3 linked regions of the Pseudorhodoplanes sinuspersici genome follow. The protein of the gene in region 2 binds, or shares a complex with, the protein of the main gene of each other region. Links are inferred from orthologs where the notes say so. Each region holds a gene or a part of one and is shown on either strand. Other genes may lie near its edges. The genes, in order: secG, secY and secA.

What was found.
Region 1: secY (region 2) and secG share a complex: the UniProt entries of both Escherichia coli proteins name them as parts of the sec protein translocase complex. The link is inferred for Pseudorhodoplanes sinuspersici from one-to-one orthologs.
Region 3: the proteins of secY (region 2) and secA are in contact, whole or in part, in a crystal structure (PDB 3DIN), measured with the Thermotoga maritima proteins. The link is inferred for Pseudorhodoplanes sinuspersici from one-to-one orthologs. Residues at the interface, in WP_004081795.1 of Thermotoga maritima: Glu108, Gly109, Glu110, Glu111, Ala236, Glu237, Arg238, Arg239, Ile240, Thr241, Ile242, Gln243, Tyr244, Ala245, Arg246, Arg247, Val248, Thr249, Gly250, Arg251, Arg252, Val253, Tyr254, Gly256, Ala257, Ser258, Thr259, Tyr260, Leu261, Pro262; in WP_004082002.1 of Thermotoga maritima: Glu261, Ala262, Arg263, Lys300, Ala301, Arg302, Thr303, Ile304, Ile305, Leu323, Tyr324, Asp325, Pro326, Val329, Ser330, Tyr333, Ile336, Lys340, Phe345, Val349, Glu363, Phe364, Tyr374, Ser375, Gly376, Gly377, Glu393, Ile395, Thr482, Ser483.

The regions. Positions count from the first base shown.
Region 1 is NZ_CP021112.1:4,744,596-4,749,522, reverse strand. The notes cover bases 939-3,909. They hold secG (preprotein translocase subunit SecG), read right to left. Parts: upstream 2,635-3,909; coding sequence 2,242-2,634; downstream 939-2,241. Other genes in these bases: CAK95_RS23110 (SurA N-terminal domain-containing protein), read left to right, coding at 3,681-3,909; tpiA (triose-phosphate isomerase), read right to left, coding at 2,743-3,498; CAK95_RS23125 (CTP synthase), read right to left, coding at 939-2,128. Also shown: CAK95_RS23130 (VOC family protein), read right to left, coding at 1-406; more of CAK95_RS23125, read right to left, coding at 497-938; more of CAK95_RS23110, read left to right, coding at 3,910-4,927. UniProt on the Escherichia coli protein: Subunit of the protein translocation channel SecYEG. Overexpression of some hybrid proteins has been thought to jam the protein secretion apparatus resulting in cell death; while this may be true it also results in FtsH-mediated degradation of SecY.
Region 2 is NZ_CP021112.1:4,398,398-4,402,625, forward strand. Bases 226-3,146 are described here. They hold secY (preprotein translocase subunit SecY), read left to right. Parts: upstream 226-980; coding sequence 981-2,312; downstream 2,313-3,146. Other genes in these bases: CAK95_RS21370 (adenylate kinase), read left to right, coding at 2,309-3,146. Outside these bases: rpmD (50S ribosomal protein L30), read left to right, coding at 1-176; more of CAK95_RS21370, read left to right, coding at 3,147-3,247; rpsM (30S ribosomal protein S13), read left to right, coding at 3,418-3,786; rpsK (30S ribosomal protein S11), read left to right, coding at 3,838-4,227. UniProt on the Escherichia coli protein: The central subunit of the protein translocation channel SecYEG. Consists of two halves formed by TMs 1-5 and 6-10.
Region 3 is NZ_CP021112.1:2,146,520-2,151,780, reverse strand. The notes cover bases 1,078-4,382. They hold secA (preprotein translocase subunit SecA), read right to left. Parts: upstream 4,077-4,382; coding sequence 1,278-4,076; downstream 1,078-1,277. In the rest of the region: CAK95_RS10480 (L,D-transpeptidase family protein), read left to right, coding at 1-440; CAK95_RS10475 (HPF/RaiA family ribosome-associated protein), read right to left, coding at 445-1,032; CAK95_RS10465 (peptidylprolyl isomerase), read left to right, coding at 4,448-5,261. UniProt on the Escherichia coli protein: Required for protein export, interacts with the SecYEG preprotein conducting channel.

The sequences.
Region 1 (4,927 bases), 350 kb from region 2 along the record:
AGACGAGCGAAAAGGCAAGCTTCACGATTCTCCCGTCGGGTTGTTTGCCCTCGCGCTCAAAATTGAAAATCTCGAAATCACCGATTCCTGCCGTCCGAAAAGCAGCCGCATCGGCTTCCGCATTTCGTCCATCGAGAAGAATCATATCGAGCCCTTGTTCGTGCAACAGAACATCACGATGAAAGGCGCCGAAAGAAAAAAAGCGCCCATTATGTGGTTCGATTTTTTCCGGCTCGGCAACCGTCAGGAGCTCGATATAGACGCCCGGTAGCTGAACGATGTGATTGTGCGTGCCCCACGGATGGCGGTTGCGGGCACCGATGGTGAAGCCGAGCCGCCGATAGAAATCGGCGGCCGCATCAAGATCGCGGACGGCGTGAACGATATGGTCGAGGCCGCGAGACATGCTTTAAGGTCCAATTGTCCACCCATCCACGCAAGGTTGGCCCCCTGCGCGAAGACTTGGATCCCGCTTTCGCGGGAACGAGCGGGTTCATTACACCAGCCGGCTGCGCTCCACCGCCGCTTCGATGAATGACGCAAACAACGGATGCGGATCGAAGGGGCGCGACTTCAGTTCGGGATGGAATTGCACGCCGACGAACCAGGGATGGTTTTCGTATTCGATCGTCTCCGGCAGCAGGCCGTCCGGCGACATGCCGGCAAAGCGCATGCCGTGCTGTTCGAGACGATCCTTGTAGCGCGCATTCACTTCGTAGCGATGACGATGGCGTTCGGAGATTTCCGTCTCGCCGTCATAGATGCCTGAAATCTTGCTGCCGCGCTTGAGCGCCGCCTTGTAGGCGCCAAGCCGCATCGTGCCGCCAAGATCGCCGCCGGCCTTGCGTTGTTCCAGTTCGTTGCCGCGCATCCATTCGGTCATCAGACCGACAACCGGCTCTTTTGTTTCGCCAAACTCGGTCGAATTCGCCTCTTCGATGCCGCAGAGATTGCGGGCTGCCTCCACCACGGCCATCTGCATGCCGAAGCAGATACCGAAGTAAGGGACGGCCCGTTCGCGCGCGAATCGTGCCGCACGGATTTTGCCTTCGGCGCCGCGCTGACCGAAGCCGCCGGGCACGAGGATGCCATTGACGTGTTCGAGGAACGGCGCCGGATCCTCGCGCTCGAACACTTCGCTTTCGATCCAGTCGAGATTGACCTTCACCTTGTTGGCGATGCCGCCATGCGAGAGCGCCTCGATCAGCGACTTATAGGCGTCCTTCATGCCGGTATATTTTCCGACAATGGCGATTGTCACCTGCCCTTCCGGATTGCGGATGCGCTCGTTGATGTTGCGCCACACCGAAAGATCCGGTGCCGGCGCATTGTCGATGCCGAACGCTGCCAGCAACTCCCGGTCAAGACCGGCGGCATGATAGGCCTCGGGCACGGCGTAAATGTTGTCGACGTCGCGCGCCTCGATCACAGCGCTTTCGCGCACGTTACAGAACAAGGCGAGTTTGCGGCGTTCCTCTGCTGGGATCTCGCGGTCGGTGCGGCACAACAGGATATCCGGCTGGATACCGATCGAGCGCAATTCCTTGACCGAGTGCTGGGTGGGCTTGGTCTTGAGTTCGCCGGCGCTGGGAATGAACGGCAGCAGCGTCAGGTGGATATAGACGGCGTGGCCGCGCGGCACTTCATTGCCGAACTGGCGGATCGCTTCGAAGAATGGCAGGCCTTCGATATCGCCGACGGTGCCGCCGATCTCGCATAGGACGAAGTCATAGTCTTCGTTGCCGTCGCGGATGAAGTCCTTGATCGCGTTGGTCACATGCGGGACGACCTGGATGGTCGCGCCAAGATAGTCGCCGCGCCGTTCCTTGGTGATGATGTCCTGGTAAATCTTGCCGGTGGTGATGCTGTCGCGCTTGGTCGCCGGCCGGCCGGTGAAGCGCTCGTAGTGGCCGAGATCGAGATCGGTTTCAGCGCCGTCGTCGGTGACGAAGACTTCGCCATGCTGATAGGGCGACATGGTACCGGGATCGACATTGAGATACGGGTCAAGCTTGCGCAGCCGGACCTTGTAGCCACGCGCCTGCAACAACGCGCCGAGCGCCGCCGAAGCGAGACCTTTGCCGAGCGAGGAAACCACGCCGCCGGTGATGAATATGTACCGCGCCATGGGACTTAACCTTTAGACACCCGGTTTCGATTCGACGAGGGCTATGGCCCCCTCGGCGTTGGATAACTGCCCCCACAAATTCGAAGGGCCGGTTTCCCGGCCCTCCCTAAGGGTTACTGCGATTGCGGCACCTGCGGCCCGGATGGCTGCGGCGCCGCGGGCGGCTGCCCGCCCCCCTGCTGCTTCAGCGCGTCGAGGACGCCGCCGGAGCCCGTGCCAAGCGGCGCAGTCGGCGCGCCCGGGGCCACCGGTGCGCCGGTATTCAGGATCGACGACGGTGCGCGGTCCATGCCGGCAATGATCGACAACAGGAGGCTGGTCGCGAAGAAGGCCGCTGCCAGGAATCCGGTTGTCCGGGAAAGAATATTGGTGGTGCCGCGGGTGGTCATGAAGCCGCCGCCGCCGCCGCCCATGCCAAGTCCGCCGCCTTCGGAACGCTGCAGCAGAACAAGCCCGATCAACGCCAGAACGATGAGCAGATGAACGACGATAAGGACCGTATGCATGCGTCAAAAACCTGATGTTCGCCGGGCCGGGCCGGTGCGTCACGCCGCCATATAGGGAATGCGGCCGCGTCTGTACACGACCGGGTTGGAAAATTCTACCCTTTGCGGTCAGGCATAAGCCGCTGCGATGCCGAGGAAATCCTTGGCGGTCAGGCTGGCGCCGCCGACCAATGCGCCATTGACGTTCGGGACCGCCATCAGCTCCTTGGCATTCGACGGTTTAACGGAGCCGCCGTACAGGATCCGCACCGTCGGTCCGGACGATTTATCAAGCGAAACCAGGTGCTTCCGGATCGTCTGGTGAACCTGTTCGACATCCTTCGGCGTCGGTGTCAGCCCGGTGCCGATCGCCCAGACCGGCTCATATGCAATAACCAGTTTAACGGCATCGATCGTTTCCGGAAGAGATCCCGCTAACTGCCTCTCAATCCTTGAAATTGTGGCTCCAGCCTCACGCTCCTCATAGGTCTCACCGATGCAGACGATGGCGGTCAGGCCGGCCCGGTTCGCTGCTTTCGCCTTGGCTTTCACCATGTCGTCGGTTTCGCCGTGATAGGTCCGCCGCTCGGAATGTCCGACGATAACAGCGCTTGCGCCCGCATCCTTCAGCATCTCCGCCGAGATATCCCCGGTAAAGGCGCCGGAGACCTCGGCGTGGCAGTCCTGGGCGCCAATGGCGATCTTCGCTCCTGCGGCAGCCTTGGCGAAAGCACAGACCAACGTCGCCGGCGGACAGATCATCAGGTCAACCGGCCATGGTCTGGCCTGAGCATCGGCGATGATCGCTTCGAGTTCTGAAATCGACCCGCGCAGACCATTCATCTTCCAGTTGCCTGCGACCAGCGGACGCGGATCGTTTGCCATCAATCAGGTTTCCTCTTGCTTTAAACGTCGTGATTCTGCGGTTACCAAACCGATCCACCGCGTGCCAACGCTTTCCCGTTACTCGTCAGTGAGTTGCAGCGTAAAGGCGCCATCACTATGATGCGCGGCCTTTTAACACCCCTTCCCCATAAAAGAGATTCTGTCCGCCCATGCTTCGAGGAATGCACACAGCCACCCGTAACTGGCTCGGCCGGCTCGTTACCGGCCTACTCCTCGGCCTGATCGCGGTCAGTTTCGCGGTCTGGGGCGTCGGCGATATCTTCCGCGGCTTCGGACAATCGACTGTTGCGAAAATCGGCAGCACCGAAATTGGCGTCGAGCAATTCCGGCAAAACTACAATGACCGGCTGCAGCAGCTCATCCGCCAGGTCGGCCGTCCGATTCCGCCCGACCAGGCACGCGCACTCGGCCTGCCCCGGCAGATGCTTGGCCAGATGCTGGCCGAAGCTGCAGTCGATGAAAATGTCCGCACGCTCCGTCTCAATCTGCCGAATGAGGTGATCGCGGACCGCATCCGCAACGATCCGTCATTCCGCGGCATCACCGGCCAGTTCGATCGCGCACGGTTCGAGGCGATCATTCGCCAGGCCGGTTATACCGAAGGCCGTTATGTTGCCGAGCAGCGCAAGCAGCTCCTACGCCAGCAAATCGTCCGCGCGCTGGTAAGCGATCTCGCACCGCCCGCCGTCACCGTCGATGCGCAGAACCGCTATCTTAATGAGTTGCGTTCGCTTGACTATATCGTGCTGGGGCCGGAACAGGCTGGCGATATCCCTGAGCCTACGCCAGAGCAGCTCACCAAGTATTTCGACGAGCGCAAGACGCTGTTCCGTGCACCTGAATTCCGGAAAGCCGATCTGATCGTCCTGTCCCCCGATGAGGTTACAAAGACGATCGAGGTCAGCGACGCCGATGCCAAGAAGGTTTATGACGCCGACCCCACGCGTTACACCACGCCGGAGCGGCGCGAGGTGCAGCAGATCGTTTTTCCGAATGAGGACGATGCACGGGCGGCTGCGCAGAAGCTGACCCAGGGCACGACTTTCGAGCAACTTGCCTCAGAACGCGGTCTCAAGGATGGCGATTTCAATCTTGGCCTTGTCAGCAAGTCACAGATCCTCGACCCGGCCATTGCCGATGCGGCCTTCTCGTTGAAATCGGGCCAAGTCAGCGAGCCGGTCAAGGGTCGCTTCGGCACGGCGCTGGTCCGCGTCGGCAAGGTCGAAGCCGAGGTCAAACGCGACATGTCCGAGGTCATGGCTGAGATCAAACGTGACCTGGCAAACGAACGCGCACGCCGCGAAGTGCGTACGCTCTTCGACAAGATGGAAGACGAACGGATTTCGGGCGGCTCCATTGCCGATCTTGCCAAGAAGCTCAATCTGCCGGTTCGTACCATCGATGCGAT
Region 2 (4,228 bases):
CCATTAAGGTCGAGCAGGTCGGTAGCCCGATCCGCAGAGACAGCGCGCAGCGCAAGACGCTGATCGGTCTCGGCTTGAACAAGATTGGCCGCGTGAAGGAATTGCAGGACAATCCTTCGACCCGCGGCATGATCGACAAGGTCGGGCATCTGGTCCGCATCGTCGAAGGAAAATAGTTTTTCGTCATGCCCGCACGCGTTGCGGGCATCCACGTCTTACTCGTTTGAGACTGAGACGCGGGCGGTCGGGTCAAACCGGCCATGACAAGAGAGAGAACGAGGACTGGGTTATGAAGCTCAATCAGATCGCAGCCCGTCCGGGCTCCACGAAGGCGCGGACCCGCGTTGGTCGCGGTATTGGCTCGGGCAAGGGCAAGACCGGCGGCCGCGGCGGCAAGGGCCAGACCGCGCGTTCCGGCGTTCGCATCAAGGGGTTCGAAGGCGGCCAGATGCCCTTGCATCGCCGTCTGCCGAAGCGCGGCTTCCGCAACACGATGTTCGCGCTGGCGCTGAACGAGATCAACCTCGATCGCATTCAGACGGCGATCGACGCCGGCACGCTCGACGCCAAGAACCCGATCGACATCGATACGCTGGTGAAATCCGGCGTGCTGAGCCGCGCCCGCGACGGCGTGAAGCTGCTCGGCGGCGGTGAAATCAAGGTGAAGGCTGATTTCGTGGTTTGGCGTGCCTCGAAGTCCGCCATTGCCGCGGTCGAGAAGGCCGGCGGTACGGTGAAGGTGCTTGCGCCTTCCAAGGAAGAGCCGAAGGAGCCGCGCGGCAAGAATGCCCGTTTCGCGGCCGGTATCGACAAGCCGAAGATCATCGAATCCGCCCCGGCTCCAAAGGGTGGCAAGAAAAAGGCTGACGCCAAGGCCGACACCAAGGCAGAAAAGCCAGCCAAGGGTGCAGGCAAAGCCTCGACGTGAGCCCCATATGACGCCTGCAGGGCGACGGGGTTAGACGGGGTCAGGAGCGAGCATGGTCTCTGCAGCGGAACAATTGGCAGCCAACATCAACTTCTCGGCGCTTGGAAAAGCCGAGGAGTTGAAGAAGCGTATCTGGTTCACGCTTGGCGCTCTGCTGGTCTACCGGCTCGGCACGTATATTCCGCTGCCGGGTATTGATCCGTCCGCGTGGGAACAGATTTTCCGCACCCAGGCCGGCGGCATTCTGGGCATGTTCAACATGTTCGCCGGCGGCGGCATCCAGCGCATGGCGATTTTCGCGCTGAACATCATGCCGTATATCTCGGCCTCGATCATCATTCAGCTGATGACGACGGTGTCGCCGACGCTGGAAGCGCTGAAGAAAGAGGGCGAGGCGGGCCGCAAGACGATCAATCAATACACCCGCTACCTGACCGTGGTGCTGGCCGTGTTCCAGGCCTATGCCATTGCCATCGGCCTTGAAGGCGCCGGCAATGTGATCAGCGATCCGGGCTGGATGTTCCGCATCTCGACCGTGATCACTCTGACGGGCGGCACCATGTTCCTGATGTGGCTCGGCGAGCAGATCACCTCGCGCGGTATCGGCAACGGCATTTCGCTGATCATCATGGCCGGCATCGTCGCCGAGCTGCCGTCGGCCATCGCCGGAACTCTTGAACTCGGCCGCCAGGGCGCGCTGTCCACCGGACTGATCCTGGTCGTGATCGTGATGGCGATCGTCGTCACCGCTTTCATCGTGTTCATGGAGCGCGCCCAGCGCCGCCTGTTGATCCAGTATCCGAAGCGCCAGGTCGGCAACCGCATGTTCGAGGGCCAGTCCTCGCATCTGCCGCTGAAGCTCAACACGTCGGGCGTGATCCCGCCGATCTTCGCGTCATCCCTGCTGCTGTTGCCCACCACGATGGCGAACTTCGCCGCCGGGCAGGGATCGGGCTGGTTGACCACGATCACGACGCAGCTCAGCCACGGACGGCCGCTGTTCCTCGTGCTGTATATCTCGCTGATCGTATTCTTCTGCTTCTTCTACACCGCGATCGTGTTCAACCCGACCGAGACCGCGGACAATCTGAAGAAGCATGGTGGCTTCATTCCGGGCATCCGTCCGGGCGAGCGCACCGCCGAATATATCGATTACGTGCTGACGCGCATCACGGTGATTGGCGCAATCTACATTTCGATCGTGTGCCTTATCCCGGAAATCCTGATCTCGTATGCGGCTGTGCCGTTCTATTTCGGCGGCACATCGCTGTTGATTGTGGTGACGGTGACTATGGACACGGTCGCACAAGTTCAGGGACACTTGCTGGCACACCAATACGAAGGCCTGATCAAGAAATCGAAGTTGCGGGGGCGACGTAGATGAGGTTGATCCTGCTCGGACCGCCGGGGGCGGGTAAGGGCACTCAAGCGCAGAGGCTGGTTGAGAAGCACGGCATCGTGCAGCTTTCCACTGGCGATATGCTCCGCGCCGCGGTTGCGGCCGGCACGCCAGTAGGACAGCGCGCCAAGGATATCATGGCGCGCGGCGAGCTTGTTCCGGACGATGTGGTGGTCGATATCATCGCTGACCGGATCGAGCAGCCCGACGCGAAGAATGGTTTCATTCTCGATGGGTTTCCGCGCACGGTCGGCCAGGCCGAAGCGCTGGAAAAGCTGCTGGCGAGGAAGGGCCTGAAGCTCGACGGCGTGATCGAGCTGATGGTCGATGACAGCATCCTGCTGCAGCGGATCGAGAAGCGAATCGCGGACATGCAGGCGCGTGGCGAACCCGTCCGGGCCGATGACAATGCCGAATCGCTCGGCAAGCGCCTGACTGCCTACCACCTCCAGACGGCGCCGCTGTCGCATTACTACCGCCAGAAAGGCCTGCACAAGGCCACCGATGGCATGGCGCCGATCGATGAGGTGACCGAAGCGATCGGGCAGCTTCTGGCGTCGAAACCGCGCCGGAAGGCCGCTGCTACGGGCAAACGCCGGGCCCGGGTGACGACTGGTCGCCGCCCGGCAGGCCGCAAGCCGGCTGCGCGGACCGCGCCAAGAAGTGCTTCAGGAGGCGCGTCAGGGCGCGCGACTGGCAAGTCGACCGCCAAAAAGGCGAAAAAGGTATCTAAGGGTGTCGTCCGCAAGGCCGCCGCCAAGAAGAAGCCGGCCAGAAAGGCGGCTAAACGCACCAAAGCCGCGAAAGCGGCCAAAAGTGCAACCACCCGCCGCAAGGCGGTCAAGACGAGGAACTCGACCCGGAATCGGGCTTCAAAAGCCCGTTCCGGCCGCGGCCGGAGGTTGACGAAGCGTCGTTGAATCCGTACATACCGCGTCATTCAGTGGGAGAACGTACGCGCGATACCGGGCCCCGAAAGAGGCGGGGGCAGGGTGTCGTGCTAAATTATTGCGGTCCCCTCCGGAGACACGGACAGAACAGAAAGGTTGATCGGCAGTCCTGACCGACTGTCGGCACATGGAGCGAGATCGTGGCCCGTATCGCAGGTGTCAATATTCCGACCAACAAGCGCGTCGTCATCGCGCTTCAATACATTCATGGCATCGGCGAGAAAGCAGCCGACGACATCATGCAGCAGCTACACATTCCGTATGAACGGCGTGTGTCGCAACTCACCGACGCCGAGGTGCTGCAGATCCGCGAGATGATCGATCGCGATTATACGGTCGAGGGCGATCTGCGCCGCGAAACGGCAATGAACATCAAGCGTCTCATGGATCTCGGTTGCTACCGCGGTCTGCGTCACCGCAGGGGCCTGCCGGTGCGCGGTCAGCGCACGCACACCAACGCCCGTACCCGCAAGGGGCCGGCGAAGGCGATTGCAGGCAAGAAGAAGTAATTTCGGATTGGTCGCTCCGGGTCGCGAACCGGAGCCGCGAAAGGAACGAGAATGGCAAAGGAAGTGACGCGCGTCCGTCGCCGCGAGCGCAAAAATATCGTCTCCGGCATCGCGCATGTGAATGCCAGCTTCAACAACACCATGATCACCATAACCGACGCACAAGGCAATACGATTGCTTGGTCGACGGCTGGTACGATGGGGTTCAAAGGCTCGCGCAAATCGACCCCTTACGCCGCGCAGATTGCGAGCGAAGACGCCGCCAAGAAGGCGCAGGAACACGGCATGCGCACGCTTGAAGTCGAAGTGTCGGGCCCGGGCTCGGGACGCGAATCAGCCCTTCGCGCGCTGCAGTCGGCGGGCTTCACGATCACCTCGATCCGCGACGTGACGCCGATCCCGCATAACGGCTGCCGTCCGCGCAAGAGGCGCCGCGTATAAG
Region 3 (5,261 bases), 2.3 Mb from region 2 along the record:
AGATTGGCATGCGTCCGGCTCCGGAGCTCACCTTTGCCGAAAAGATCGGAAACTTCTTCCGGGGCGGCTCGCGTGAGCCGGAAGCAGCATCGACCCGAGTTGCCTCGGTTCAACCGATGGCTCCTGCTACGCCCGCTGCCCCGGCCCCGCAGCGGGAGACGGTACGGACCAAAGTATCCCGCATGATTGGTTTACGCGGTTCAAGCGAAAAGCAGGCTGAGGTTCCAACCCGGGCAGCGCCGTCCGCCTCTGCATCGCGCACACCGAGCGAAACACCAAAAATGAAAACCGCAGCCGCACCGGCTGCCGGCGAAGCCCCTGCACCCCAGCCAGCTCCGACCGCAACTCCGGCGTCGCAACCGACGGGTAGCGTTATGAGTGGTTCTCAGCCGATCCCGCAGGCTTCGAGCTTTGAAAGCCGTTTCGGCGCTTTCCGTTAAAAGGTTAGTCTCTGCCGTTTTTTTGTTTGATCCGCACCTTGGTTGCAATGGGACCGGTGTCGCCGACTTCCTCGACATAGGTGACGTAGTCGCCGCGCTTCAGGCGGTCGAAATCGCCGCTCAAAAGTGAGTTGCGGTGGAAATAGAGCATCCCGCCCTCCTTGTTGAGCAGAAAGCCATAATCCTCACCTGGTGTGATCTCCGCAACCTGGCCGGCAAATTCGTTGGCCGCTTCATGCATCATCACTGCGGTCCGATTGGCCAGCTTCTCCTTGAATTCGCTGAGCTGGCGTTCGGCGATACGGAAAGCTTCATGGATCGCGTTGGTCAGATCGGGGCGCTGAAATCGTCGCTGCAACCGGTCAGGCTCGTGCGCGACGACAATGTCTTTGAAGCCCGGCACGCTGATTTCGATGCGGACCACGGGCGGAATGGTTTGGTTTGTATTGTTAGCACGCTGATCCACCCGGACGCGGCAGGCCGTCAATCGATCATAGATGTCTTCGAGGCGGGCGACGTGATCTCTGATTTGGGTTTCGGCTCGGTCGGAATGCTCGATATTGTGAAAAGCAATTTCGAGAGGAACCTGCATGTCTCGCACCCATCAGTTCAAAGTCCGTAGGTGACAACGCACGCCGGGCCGAAATTGTTTCGGCTGCTGCAGCGCGACACAACGCCCTAAGAGAGCGACACAACGCTCTAAGAGAGCTTGGAGTCCGCTGAAGAGCAACTGCTTTTAGACTTGGACAACTAGACTTAGACAATGGCAGAGGTAAATGGCCGGGTATCCTCCCGGCCATTTACGCTCAATTTTTGTCGGGGCGCGGCCTCTCCGAATCAACCGAAGCGGCCGTGGCAATGCTTGTATTTCTTGCCGGAACCACATGGACAGGCTTCGTTGCGCCCGACCTTGCCCCAGGTTGCCGGATTTTTCGGATCACGCTCGACCGCCTGCTGTGCACCGGCGCCGCCAGCCATTGCCGGCGACAGCGTCGCATTGGCATAGGACATTTCATCCTCGCCGGTGAATGGATCGACCTTATGCGCTTCCATATAGGGAAGCTGTTGCTGCTCGTCTTCCGGCGGCGCCTGCACCACCTCGACCCGCATAAGCTGTCCGGTCACCCCCTCGCGCATATTCGCGATCATCGCCTCGAACAGCTGGAAAGCCTCCGACTTGTATTCGTTGAGCGGATCGCGCTGGCCATAGCCGCGCAGGCCGATCACCTGACGCAGATGCTCGAGCATAATGAGATGCTCGCGCCAAAGGTGATCGAGCGTCTGCAACAACACCGACTTCTCGACATAACGCATGACCTCAGGGCCATATTGCGCGGACTTAGCAGCCATCACCTCGTCAGCTCGCTTGATGATGCGTTCGCGCACCTCTTCGTCGGCGATACCCTCTTCCTTCGCCCAGTCCTGGATCGGCAGATCGAGGTTCAGGATATGCTGCACTGCCTCATGCAGACCGTTCACGTCCCATTGTTCCGGATACGCATTCTCCGGAATGTGCTTGGACACGAGATCGTCGATCAGCGCGTGGCGCATGTCGGTAACGGTCTCGGCGACATCGTTGTCCTTCATCATATCGATGCGTTGGTCGAAGATGACCTTACGCTGATCGTTGGCGACATCGTCGTATTTCAGGATGTTCTTGCGCAGATCGAAGTTGCGCGCCTCGACCTTCTGCTGCGCCTTTTCCAGGGCCTTGTTGATCCAGGGATGGATGATCGCCTCACCCTCCTTGAGACCCAGCTTGGTCAGCATGCTGTCGAGCTTGTCCGAGCCGAAGATGCGCATCAGGTCGTCTTCGAGCGACAGGAAGAATTTGGAACGGCCTGGATCGCCCTGACGGCCGGAGCGGCCACGAAGCTGGTTGTCGATACGGCGGCTTTCATGCCGCTCGGTGCCGAGCACAAACAGCCCGCCGGCCGCCAGCGACTTTTCCTTCAGCCGCGAGACCTGATCGCGGATATCCTGCACCCGCTTCTCGCGTTCCTCGCCCTCGACGCCCTGCAATTCCTGACGGATGCGCATGTCGGCGTTACCACCGAGCTGAATGTCAGTGCCGCGGCCGGCCATGTTAGTGGCGATGGTGATCGCGCCGGGAACACCGGCCTGCGAGACGATATAGGCTTCCTGTTCGTGATACCGTGCATTCAGGATCGCAAAGACCTTGGCCTTCGCCGCGCCCTCGTCACCGGTGTAAAGTTTGGCGAAGGCGTTGGGATCGGCGAAATCATGTTGCTCCCAGCCCTCCTTGCGCAGCATCTCGGCCAGCTGTTCCGACTTCTCGATCGACGTCGTACCGACAAGCACCGGCTGGCCGCGCTTCTTGCAGTCATCGAGCAGCGCAACGATCGAACGATATTTCTCGCCATTGGTGCGATAGACCTCGTCGTCCTGGTCATCGCGCTGCATCGGCCGGTTGGTCGGCACCTCGACCACGTTCAGTTTATAGATGTCGTAGAACTCGTCTGCCTCGGTCAGCGCCGTACCGGTCATGCCGCCGAGCTTGTCGTACATGCGGAAATAATTCTGGAAGGTAATTGAAGCCAGCGTTTGGTTTTCTGGCTGGATCGGCTGATGTTCTTTCGCTTCCAGCGCCTGATGCAGACCTTCCGAATAGCGGCGTCCCGGCATCATGCGGCCGGTGAATTCGTCGATGATCACCACCTCGCCATTGCGGACGATGTAGTCCTTGTCGCGCTGGAACAGCTTGTGCGCGCGCAGCCCTTGATTGACATGATGGACGGTCGAAACATTCTCGATGTCGTAAAGCGAGTCACCCTTGAGCAAGTCATCGGCGCGGAGCCATTGCTCCATCTTTTCCATGCCGGCTTCGGTAAGGTTCACCGTGCGCTGCTTCTCATCGACATCGTAGTCGGACTTGTCGAGCCGCGGAATATAGGCGTCGATGGTGTTGTAGAAGTCCGAACGATCGTCGAGCGGCCCGGAAATGATCAGCGGCGTACGCGCTTCGTCGATCAGGATCGAGTCCACTTCGTCGACGATTGCATAGACGTGGCCGCGCTGGACCATGTCCTCCAGCCGGTACTTCATGTTGTCGCGCAGATAATCGAAACCGAGCTCGTTATTGGTGCCGTAAGTGATGTCGCAGGCATAGGCCGCCTTGCGCTCCTCGTCATCGAGACCATGCACGATCACGCCGGTCGTGAGCCCGAGGAAACCATAGATCTGGGCCATCCATTCGGAGTCGCGCTTGGCCAGATAGTCGTTAACGGTGACGACATGGACGCCCTTGCCATTCAGTGCATTCAGATACACCGCCAGGGTCGCAACCAAGGTCTTGCCTTCGCCGGTCTTCATCTCGGCGATGCCGCCCTCATGCAGGATCATGCCGCCAATGAGCTGGACGTCGAAATGGCGCTGTCCGAGGGTGCGTTTGCCGGCTTCGCGGACGGTGGCGAAGGCCGGGACCAGGATATCGTCGAGGGTCTTGCCCTCTTCGAGCTGTTTCTTGAACTCGTCGGTGCGGGCGCGGAGCTGCTCGTCGGTCAGTTTGGCGAGTTCGGGCTCCAGCGCATTGATGGCATCGACGCGGGGCTGATAGCCGCGGATACGCCGGTCATTGGCGGTGCCGAACAGCTTGCGGGCGACTGCGCCGAGCATACGAAATCCTTTTCTTCAGTCTTGGGTGGCTTTGGCCTTAGTCGCATCCAGAACCGCGGTTGTGCCCTGATACGGTGAAAAAACACGAAGTTTTGAAACCGTGGGGACTCTTAAGGCCATTTGACCCTGAAATCCGCCCGGAACGGTGCCGGCCGGACCCGAATTGAGCCAGAACGCGAGGTCATTCGGGTGTGACATCCGGAGAGCCGTCGAGAGATAGGAGGGGGTCACTTCCTTGTCAATCTGAAGGCCGAACGGCGTTATTGCCGAAAATTAAGGGGCCTTTGGCATTGCCAAGCCATAACCCGTGCGTAAGTGTCCGCCGCCATCACCCTCCCACCGGGGCGGCTTCATTCCCAAGGACAGACCTGATGAACAAACCCAAATTCTCGCTTCCGACGGTCCAGTGGCGGCCGGTCCTGACGACCTTGTGCGCCACGCTCGCGGTTGCGGGATTGCTGACCATCCAGGCCGGCGCCCAGACCGACCCGGTCGTGGCGAAAGTGAACGGCACCGAGGTCAAGGAAAGCGACCTGAAGGCTGCCGAGGAGGATATCGGCGCCCAGCTGCCGCCGATGGCCCCGGAAGCCAAGAAAGAATATCTCACCACCTATGTTGCGGACATGCTCCTCGTGTCCAAGGCGGCTGAGGCCAAGAAGCTTGGCGACACCCCCGAATTCAAGAAAAAGATGGAGCTGGCGCGCACCAAGCTGCTGATGGAGGCGCTGCTCCAGAACGAGGCCAAGGCCGCCCTCACCGACGACGCGATGAAGAAGGTTTACGCCGAGGCCACCAAGGATATGGGTAACGAGCAGGAAGTGAGCGCACGCCACATCCTCGTCGAATCAGAGGACGACGCCAAAAAAATCGCTGCCGATCTCAAGAAGGGCGGCGATTTCTCCGCCATCGCCAAGGAAAAATCGAAAGATCCCGGCTCCAAGGATAACGGCGGCGATCTCGGCTTCTTCTCCAAAGATCAGATGGTCCCTGAATTCGCCGAAGCCGCCTTCAAGCTCGACAAGGGCCAGGTCTCCGATCCGGTGAAATCGCAGTTCGGCTGGCATGTCATTCGCGTCGACGACAAGCGCACCAAGCAGCCGCCGACATTCGAGCAGGTGAAGGACCAGATCGAAAGCTTCGTTCAGCGCAAGGCCCAAGCCGATTTGATCCAGAAATTGCGCGCCG